DNA from 3 places in the Streptomyces sp. NPDC014870 genome. Region 3 is predicted to be linked to each of the others. Evidence: riboswitches for the same ligand, from Rfam matches in the RefSeq annotation. Region 3 holds a riboswitch; each other region holds the start of a gene.
What was found. Region 3 has a riboswitch for thiamine pyrophosphate ahead of ACF09C_RS16135 (thiamine ABC transporter substrate binding subunit). Riboswitches for the same ligand answer to the same signal wherever they lie in the genome.
Positions count from the first base shown of each region.

Region 1: another riboswitch for thiamine pyrophosphate. It lies ahead of thiC (phosphomethylpyrimidine synthase ThiC); the one in region 3 lies ahead of ACF09C_RS16135 (thiamine ABC transporter substrate binding subunit).
Region 2: another riboswitch for thiamine pyrophosphate. It lies ahead of thiO (glycine oxidase ThiO); the one in region 3 lies ahead of ACF09C_RS16135 (thiamine ABC transporter substrate binding subunit).

Region 1 is NZ_JBIBWQ010000003.1:207,952-211,220, reverse strand. Features, by position in the region: gene ACF09C_RS09505 (YibE/F family protein) at 47-1,450, opposite strand; TPP riboswitch at 1,522-1,669, shown strand; gene thiC (phosphomethylpyrimidine synthase ThiC) at 1,663-3,269, shown strand, end outside.
Region 2 is NZ_JBIBWQ010000004.1:282,386-285,654, forward strand. Features, by position in the region: gene ACF09C_RS13770 (thiazole synthase) at 1-225, opposite strand, end outside; gene thiS (sulfur carrier protein ThiS) at 231-446, opposite strand; gene thiO (glycine oxidase ThiO) at 443-1,609, opposite strand; TPP riboswitch at 1,607-1,719, opposite strand; gene ACF09C_RS13785 (hypothetical protein) at 1,774-2,115, shown strand; gene ACF09C_RS13790 (NAD(P)/FAD-dependent oxidoreductase) at 2,195-3,269, shown strand, end outside.
Region 3 is NZ_JBIBWQ010000005.1:119,441-122,709, reverse strand. Features, by position in the region: gene ACF09C_RS16145 (phosphatidate cytidylyltransferase) at 1-101, shown strand, start outside; gene rlmN (23S rRNA (adenine(2503)-C(2))-methyltransferase RlmN) at 302-1,408, shown strand; TPP riboswitch at 1,438-1,544, shown strand; gene ACF09C_RS16135 (thiamine ABC transporter substrate binding subunit) at 1,631-2,710, shown strand; gene ACF09C_RS16130 (ABC transporter permease) at 2,749-3,269, shown strand, end outside.

The DNA of each region.
Region 1 (3,269 bases), on a different contig from region 3:
CGGTTCCGGACGGACCCGGTCACCGAGGCCGGCGGCCGACCCCCGGCTACTTCGCCCGGCGCCGCCGCCCGCCCTTGGATGAACGCTTCTCCAGCCCGCCCGCTCGGCCCAGCCCACCCGGTCGACCCGGTCCGCCCGGCGTGCCAGGTCCGCCCGGCCGGTCCGCCGAGACGACGAGCGCGGCGAGAGCGGTCGTGACCGGCACCGAGGCGACCAGACCGATCGACCCCACCAGTGTGCGGACGATCTCCTCAGCGACCAGCTCGCTGTTGGCCACGGTCCCCACGCTGCTCTGCGCGATGGAGAAGAGCAGCAGCAGCGGCAGCGCCGCGCCGGCGTACGCCAGGACCAGCGTGTTCACCACGGACGCGATGTGGTCCCGGCCGATCCTGATGCCTGCCCGGTACAGCCCCCGCGGGCCCAGCCGGGGATCGGCCTGGTGCAGCTCCCACACCGCCGAGGTCTGGGTCACCGTCACATCGTCGAGGACACCGAGCGAACCGATGATGATGCCCGCGAGCAGCAGACCGGACATGTCGATGTCCGGGTAGAGGCCGTGGATCAGGCCGGTGTTGTCGTCCGTGTTGCCGCTCAGCGAGGCCCAGCTGATGAAGAACGAGCCGAGCAGACCGATCAACAGCAGCGAGATCAGGGTCCCGAGCACCGCGACGGAGGTCCGGGCGGACAGGCCGTGGCACATGTAGAGCGCGATCAGCATGATCGCGCTCGACCCGACCACCGCCACCACCAGCGGATTCGACCCCTGAAGGATCGCCGGGAGGATGAAGAAGGTCAGCAGCAGGAAGCTCACGGCGAGCGAGATCAGCGCCATCACCCCGCGCATCCGGCCGACCAGCACGACCGCCACGGCGAAGATCAGGGCGAGCACCGCCAGCGGCACCTTGCGGTTCACGTCCGTCACCGAGTACTGCAGATCACGCGGAGCGTCCGGCGCGTACGCCACCACCACTCCCTGGCCCTCGTCCAGTTGGCGCGGCGCGTCCGGCTGCACGATCTCGGTGAACGTACGGCCCTTGTCCGGACCGCTCGTGACCTCGATCGTCGCCTTCTCGCACTCCCCCTGCTGGGCGTTGACCGCCTCGCGTCCCTGGGGTGTGGAGGTGTCGCCGGTCGGCGGGACCTGAGCGGCGTTCACATCCTGGCAGTCGACCTTCTCCACCGAGACGACCTTGCCCTGGTACGTCTGCCGGTCGAAGCCGACGCCGGTGCGTTCGTGCTCCGGGGCGCCGCCCGGCCACAGCACCACGAGCCCGACCACCACTGCCGTGGCGAACGGGATCAGGACAGCCGCGATGACCCTGCGCAGATGCCGGGAGACGGGCGCGGCAGGCCCATGACTGTGCGTATGACCGTGCCCGTGACCCGCGTCGCCATGGGTGGCAGGGCCGTCATGACGGTCGGGTTCTGGGGTCTGCTGCTCGGAAGTCACCGACCGATCATCGCAAGAACGGTGGGGGCCCACTGTTCAGCACGGCCGGATTGACGCTAGCGTGGTGACACCTTTGCACACGCGGGAGCTCGGAGCACCGGGCTGAGAGGGCGCTGATCACCGTACACGCGTACTGGACGTACGTACGGGAAGAGGCTGCGCCGACCGCCGAACCTGTTACCGGGTAATGCCGGCGTAGGGAGATCGGTCTCATGACCATTCAGGATGCACGCACGCCTGCCACCAGCGAGAACGACGGCCAGGACGAGCGCAAGCCGGGCTGGCACAAGGGGTACGTCGAGGGCTCGCGCCCCGACATCCGCGTGCCCGTCCGGCAGGTGCACCTCACCAACGGCAAGGACGTGACGCTGTACGACACGTCCGGTCCGTACACCGACCCCACCATCGACACCGACGTACGGTGGGGCCTGCCGCCGCTGCGCGAGAACTGGATCATCTCTCGGGGCGACACCGAGGAGTACGCGGGCCGCCCGGTCCGTCCCGAGGACGACGGCATCAAGCACACCTCGCCGCGCGGCGGCGGGCTGAAGAACCTCGACGCCGTCTTCCCGGGCCGGCCGCGGCTGCCGCGCCGGGGCCGCGAGGGCGTGGCCGTGACCCAGCTCGCGTACGCCCGCCGGGGCGAGATCACCCCGGAGATGGAGTACGTCGCGATCCGCGAGAACGTCTCCCCCGAGGTCGTACGGGAGGAGATCGCGGCGGGGCGGGCCGTGCTTCCGGCCAACGTCAACCACCCGGAGATCGAGCCGATGATCATCGGCAAGCGGTTCCTGGTGAAGGTCAACGCCAACATCGGCAACTCCGCCGTCACCTCCTCCATCGAGGAGGAGGTGGAGAAGATGACCTGGGCGACCAAGTGGGGCGCCGACACGGTCATGGACCTCTCCACCGGCCGCAACATCCACACCACGCGCGAGTGGGTGCTGCGCAACTCTCCCGTGCCGATCGGCACCGTGCCGCTCTACCAGGCCCTGGAGAAGGTCGACGGGAAGGCCGAGGAGCTGACCTGGGAGATCTACAAGGACACCGTCATCGAGCAGGCCGAGCAGGGCGTCGACTACATGACGGTCCACGCCGGCGTACTGCTGCCGTACGTCCCGTTGACCGCCCGTCGCAAGACCGGCATCGTCTCGCGCGGCGGCTCGATCATGGCCGCCTGGTGCCTCGCGCACCACAAGGAGAACTTCCTCTACACGAACTTCGAGGAGCTCTGCGAGATCCTCGCGACGTACGACGTCACGTACTCGCTGGGCGACGGCCTGCGCCCCGGCTCGATCGCGGACGCCAACGACGACGCGCAGTTCGCGGAGCTGCGCACGCTCGGCGAGCTGAACACGATCGCCAAGCGGCACAACGTGCAGACGATGATCGAGGGCCCCGGGCACGTCCCGATGCACAAGATCAAGGAGAACATCGACCTTCAGCAGGAGATCTGTGAGGAGGCGCCGTTCTACACGCTCGGCCCGCTGACCACGGATGTCGCGCCCGCGTACGACCACATCACCTCGGGCATCGGCGCCGCGATGATCGCCTGGTGGGGTACGGCGATGCTCTGCTACGTCACGCCCAAGGAGCACCTGGGGCTGCCCAACCGCGACGACGTGAAGACGGGTGTCATCACGTACAAGATCGCGGCGCACGCGGCCGACCTGGCCAAGGGGCACGCGGGGGCTCAGGAGTGGGACGACGCGCTGTCGGACGCGCGGTTCGAGTTCCGCTGGGAGGACCAGTTCAACCTGGCGCTCGACCCGGACACGGCCCGTGAGTTCCACGACGAGACGCTGCCGGCCGAGCCCGC
Region 2 (3,269 bases), on a different contig from region 3:
GCAGCCCGCCGTGTTCGGCAGGACGCGGATCGAGAGCTTCTCCAGGACGGAGAGGACCGAGCCGCGCACGGTCGGGTCGAGCCGCCGCATGGCGACGGTGGTCAGCTCGGTGCCGCTGACGGCGAGGGAGCGTTCGAGGATCTCCAGGCTCGGGGCGCCGCCCGTGCCGAGGATCAGCCGGGAGGAGAACTCCGTACCGCCGAGGAGGAAAGTGTCGTCGGACATGGCGGTCAGCCTCCCTGTACGGCGGTGAGGACCTCGACCCGGTCGCCCTCGCCGAGGACGGTCGCGGACCACTGGCTGCGGGGTACGACGGTCTCGTTGACGGCCGCCGCGACGCCGGTGGGCGCCGCCGTCAACGTGGTGACCAGGGCGTCGAGGGTGGTGGGCGCGGCGAGGACGCGCGCCTCGCCGTTGACGGAGACGGTGGTCTGCGGGGCGGTCATGCGGGCTGCTCCTGTCGTACGGGGGAGAAGCGGCGGGGGGTGAAGGGGCGGGCCTCGTCCGGAAGCACGCCGGTGGTGAGGAACGCGGCCATGACGTCACCGGTGACCGGGGTGAGCAGGACACCGTTGCGGTAGTGCCCGGTGGCCAGCCGCAGGCCGTCGAGCGCGGTCGGGCCGAGCAGCGGCGCGTTGTCGGGCGACCCGGGACGCAGGCCGGCCAGGGTCTCGGTGAGCGGCAGCTCGGTGAGGCCGGGGACGAGTTCGTGGGCGTCGCGGAGCAGCTCGTACACCCCGCCCGCCGTGACGGTGGTGTCCCAGCCCAGCTCCTCGCTGGTCGCGCCGACGACCAGCTCTCCGTTCTCGCGCGGCACCAGGTAGACGTGGCTGCCGCGCACGACCGCCCGGACGGTCCGGGACAGGAACGGCGCGAACGCGGGCGGCACGGTGAGCCGGAGCACCTGTCCCTTGACGGGACGGACGGGCGGCAGGACCTCCGGCGGGACGCCCGCGAGCCGGCCGCTGAGGCTGCCGGCGGCCAGCACGACCTGGTCCGCCTCCAGGGCGGAGCCGTCGGCGAGGGTCACGCCCGTGGCGCGGTCCCGCACCACCGTCAGGCTCGCGGCGAGGCTCCGGTGGAAGACCACCCCGGCCCGCTCGCAGGCGGTGACGAGCGCGGCGGCGAGCCGGCGCGGATCGACCTGGTGGTCCCCGTCGACGCGTAGTCCGCCGCGCACGCCCGGAGCCAACATCGGCTCAAGACGGCGGCAGTCGCGCCCGCTGAGCCACTCCGACTCCAGGCCGGAGCGGATCTGGAGGGCGTGCAGCTCCCGCAGATGCGCCCGGTCGTCGGCGTCGAGCGCGACGGCCAGCGTGCCGCAGGCGCGGTAGCCGACATCGTGTCCGGTGGCCTCCTGGAGTTCGGCGACGAACGCGGGGTAGCGCTGCGCGGAGGCGAGGTTGAGGGCGAGCAGGGTCTCCTCGCCGTAGTGGAGTTCGGTGACGGCGGCGAGCATCCCGGCCGCCACCCGGGCGGCCCCGCCGCCCGGTTCGGGGTCCACGACCGCCGTGGACAGTCCGCGCTGCGCGGACCGCCAGGCCGTGACCAGGCCGATGATGCCGCCCCCGACGACGAGAACGTCCGGGGTGCTGCGTGTACGCGACATGGGCGTCCAGCCCCTCCCTTCGCCGGCATGACCCGGATCAGGTTCGTACGGTCGGAGGCCGGCCAGCCTCCCTCTCAGCCCGGTGCGTCCGGGCTCCCGCGAGTGCTCTACGTTGACGGTCAGCCTAACCCCAGCCCCCGACGCCCAGTAAGGGAGCCTCACTCGTGGCTCGATCTCTCGACGGCCTCGTCCTCGCCCCCGTCGCCGACCAGGCCCCCGGCCAGGTCGGGACGCGTACCAGGTTCACGTACCACGAGGAGGACGGCAGGATCTGGGCCGAGTACGCGGGCGGTGACGTGGTGCGGGGGAACCTCGTCGGCACGCGCGCGGGGGACCGGCTCGACTTCCGGTACGTGCAGTTGAAGCGGGACGGAACGACCTCTTCCGGGCATTGCGTCTCCCTCGTGGTGGAGCTGCCGGACGGACGCGTTCGACTGGAGGAGAGCTGGGCATGGGAGTCCCAGGAGGGCTCCGGCACCAGCGTCGTGGAGCAGCTGTCTTCCTGACGGTGCGTCAGATAGTTAAGGTGATCGAGTGAGCGAGCAGAAGCGGGAAGAGCAGCGCGTCGTCGTCGTGGGCGCCGGGATGGCGGGGGTGCAGACCGCCGTCGCCCTGCGCGAACAGGGCTTCACCGGACCGGTCACCCTCATCGGCGCCGAGCCCCACCAGCCCTACGACCGCCCGCCCCTGTCCAAGGCGGTCCTCCTCGGCAAGGCCGAGGACTCGGCCTTCGACGTCGACTTCGAGGCGCTCTCCATCGAGCTGCGGCTCGGCCTCGACGTGACCGGCCTGCGCGCCGACGACCACGAGATCGACACGGAGGCCGGACCCGTCCGGTACGACGTCCTGGTCCTCGCCACCGGCGCCGAACCGGTCACCCTGCCCGGCACCGAGGGCGTGCCCGGGGTCCACCTGCTGCGCACCCTGGACGACGCGGCCCGGCTCAAGCCCGTCCTGGAGCGCCGCCACGACATCGTGGTCGTCGGCGCCGGCTGGATCGGCGCCGAGTTCGCCACCGCCGCGCGCGAGGCGGGATGCGCCGTCACCGTCGTCGAGGCCGCCGAGCACCCGCTCGCCGGAGCGCTGCCCCCCGAGGTCGCCGCCCCGATGGCGCGCTGGTACGAGGAGAGCGGCGCCGAACTCCTCACCCACGCGCGCGTGGACTCCGTCGAACCCGGCACGGTCGTCCTGGCCGACGGCCGGCGGCTGCCCGCGGACGCGGTCGTCGTCGGCATCGGCGCCCGGCCCGCCACCCGCTGGCTCACCGGCTCCGGCATCGCCCTCGGCGCGGACGGCTCCGTCACCGCCGACGACCGGCTCCGCACCTCCCTGCCCGACGTGTACGCCGTCGGCGACTGCGCCTCCTTCCCCTCCGCCCGCTACGGCGCCCGCCTCCTCGTCCACCACTGGGACAACGCCCTCCAGGGCCCCCGGACCGTCGCGGCCGACATCATCGGCGAGGCCCCGCAGGCCTACGACCCGGTCCCGTACTTCTGGTCCGAGCAGTTCGGCCGCTTCGTGCAGTACGCCGGCCACCACGGCTCGGCCGCCGCGCTGGTCCGTCGCGGCGACCCGGCCGACGCCTCCTGGTCCGTCCTCTGGCTCGACGACGGCGTCCTCGTCGCCCTGCTCGCCGTCGGCCGCCCCCGCGACCTGGCCC
Region 3 (3,269 bases):
TGCTGCCCGGCCACGGCGGCATCATGGACCGCCTGGACTCCCTGCTGCCGACGGCCCCGGTGGTCTGGCTGTTGTTGGTGGTGTTCGTCGGCTCGGCGTGATCAGGCCACGGCGCCGCGCGGCGGAGCCGCGAATCGATACAGCATGGACCGCCTGGACTCCCTGCTGCCGACGGCGCCGGTGGTCTGGCTGCTCCTCGTGGTCTTCGTCGGCACCACCTGACCTGCGTGTTCGTGCTCGAAGGGCCCGCCGTCCCCGGACGGCGGGCCCTTCGCGTTTCCTCTGCGACACTGGTAGGACCATGCCGAAGCCCGGAGAACTCACTTTCGTCGCGCCCCGCGGAGCCAAGAAGCCGCCGCGGCACCTTGCCGACCTCACGCCCGCCGAGCGCAAGGAGGCCGTCGCCGCGATCGGCGAGAAGCCGTTCCGCGCCAAGCAGCTGTCCACGCACTACTTCGCGCGGTACGCCCACGACCCCGCCGAGTGGACCGACATCCCCGCCGCCTCGCGCGAGAAGCTGCAGGGGGAGCTGCTGCCCGACCTGATGTCGGTGGTCCGGCACATCTCGTGCGACGACGACACCACCCGTAAGACCCTGTGGAAGCTGCACGACGGCACGCTCGTCGAGTCCGTGCTGATGCGGTACCCGGACCGGGTCACCATGTGCATCTCCTCGCAGGCCGGCTGCGGGATGAACTGTCCGTTCTGCGCCACCGGGCAGGCCGGGCTCGACCGGAACCTGTCGACCGCCGAGATCGTGCACCAGATCGTCGACGGCATGCGCGCCCTGCGTGACGGTGAGGTGCCCGGTGGGCCGGCGCGGCTCAGCAACATCGTCTTCATGGGCATGGGCGAGCCGCTCGCCAACTACAAGCGGGTCGTCGGCGCCATCCGCCGGCTCACCGACCCCGAGCCGGACGGGCTCGGGCTCTCGCAGCGCGGGATCACCGTCTCCACCGTGGGCCTCGTGCCCGCGATGCTGCGCTTCGCCGACGAGGGCTTCAAGTGCCGGCTCGCCGTCTCGCTGCACGCTCCCGACGACGAGCTGCGGGACACCCTCGTGCCCGTCAACACGCGCTGGAAGGTCCGTGAGGTCCTCGACGCCGCGTGGGAGTACGCCGAGAAGTCCGGCCGCCGGATCTCCATCGAGTACGCGCTCATCCGGGACATCAACGACCAGGCCTGGCGGGGCGACCTGCTCGGGCGGCTGCTCAAGGGCAAGCGGGTCCATGTGAACCTGATTCCGCTGAACCCGACACCCGGGTCGAAGTGGACGGCCTCCCGGCCCGAGGACGAGAAGGCCTTCGTCGAGGCCATCGCGTCCCACGGCGTGCCCGTCACGGTCCGTGACACCCGTGGGCAGGAGATCGACGGTGCCTGTGGACAGCTGGCGGCCTCGGAGCGCTGACCTTGTAGTCTGTGCTCGAACACATCTCCATATTCCGACAGGGGAGCGCCACAGCGCTGAGAGTGCGGTCACGGACCGCAGACCCTCTGAACCTCGCCCAGGTCATTCTGGGTAGGAAGTTCGGTCGCAACTCAAGCTGTTGCGCCCTGCCCACCCTCCGGTGGGCAGGGCCGCGTCTCTTCCTGGTCACACCCAGGAGGAATTTCCGTGAGCACCAAGAAGATGGCCGCCGCCGCGATCGCCGCGGCGCTGGGCGTCACCACCCTCGCCGCCTGCGGCACCGAGGACATCAGGGACGCGGCCGGCAAGAGCGGTGAGCCCACGCCGAAGACCGTGACCCTCGTCAGTCACGACTCCTTCAACGCCTCCAAGGAGGTCCTGGCGGAGTTCACGAAGCAGACCGGCTTCACCGTCAAGGTCCTCAAGAGCGGTGACGCGGGCGTCGCCGTCAACAAGGAGATCCTCACCAAGGGCTCCCCGCAGGGAGACGTCTTCTTCGGCGTCGACAACACCCTGCTCTCCCGCGCGCTCGACAACGGGATCTTCGTCCCGTACGAGGCGAAGGGTCTGGACGCGGTGGCCCCCGAGACGCAGCTCGACAAGGAGCACCGCGTCACCCCGATCGACACCGGTGACATCTGCGTCAACTACGACAAGAAGTACTTCGCCGACAAGAAGCTCGCGCCCCCGCAGACCTTCGACGACCTGGCCAAGCCGGAGTACAAGAACCTGCTCGTGGTCGAGAACCCCGAGAAGTCCTCCCCGGGCCTCGGCTTCCTGCTCGGTACCGCGGCCCAGTACGGCGACGAGGGCTGGCAGGACTACTGGACGAAGCTCAAGGCCAACGGCGTGAAGGTCGTCGACAGCTGGGAGCTCGCCTACAACCAGGAGTTCTCCGGCTCCGCCGGCGGCAAGCAGGCCAAGGGCGACCGGCCGCTGGTCGTCAGCTACGCCTCCAGCCCGCCGGTCGAGGTCCTCTACGCCGACCCGCAGCCGAAGGACGCCCCCACCGGGGTCTCCACCGGCACCTGCTTCCGGCAGATCGAGTTCGCCGGACTGCTGAACGGGGCGAAGAACCCCGAGGGCGGCAAGGCGCTGATCGACTTCCTGATCTCCAAGAAGTTCCAGGAGGACATGCCGCTGCAGATGTTCGTCAACCCGGTGACGAAGGGCGCCCAGCTGCCCGAGCTGTTCACGAAGCACGGTGTGGTGATCGACAAGCCGCAGACCATGGCGCCCGAGAAGATCGCCGAGAAGCGTGACCAGTGGATCCAGTCGTGGTCCTCGACCGTTCTGAAGTAGTCCCCGACCGCCGGGGAAGCGCGGCGCGGCTCGGCCTGATGGCCGTGCCCGTCGCCTTCTTCGCGCTCTTCTTCGCGTGGCCCGTCGCCTCGATCGTCGAGCGCGGGCTGCGCGTCGACGGGGCGTGGGAGTTCGGCCGGTTCGGCGAGACGCTGACCCGGCCGGAGATCCTCGACGTCCTCTGGTTCACCCTCTGGCAGGCGCTCGCCTCCACCGCGCTGACCCTGCTGATCGCCCTGCCGGGGGCGTACGTCTTCGCGCGCTTCGACTTCCCCGGCAAGGGGCTGCTGCGCGCCGTCGTCACCGTCCCCTTCGTGATGCCGACCGTCATGGTCGGTACGGCCTTCCTCGCCCTCGTCGGCCGCGGCGGGCTGCTCGACGAGTTGTGGGGCGTCCGCCTCGACACCACCGTCTGGGCCATCCTCCTCGCCCATGTCTTCTTCAACTACGCCGTGGTCGTCAGGACCGTCGGCGGACTGTGGGCGCAGCTCGACCCCCGCCAGGAGGAGGCCGCCCGTGTCCTCGGCGCCTCCCGGTTCACCGCCTGGCGGACGGTGAC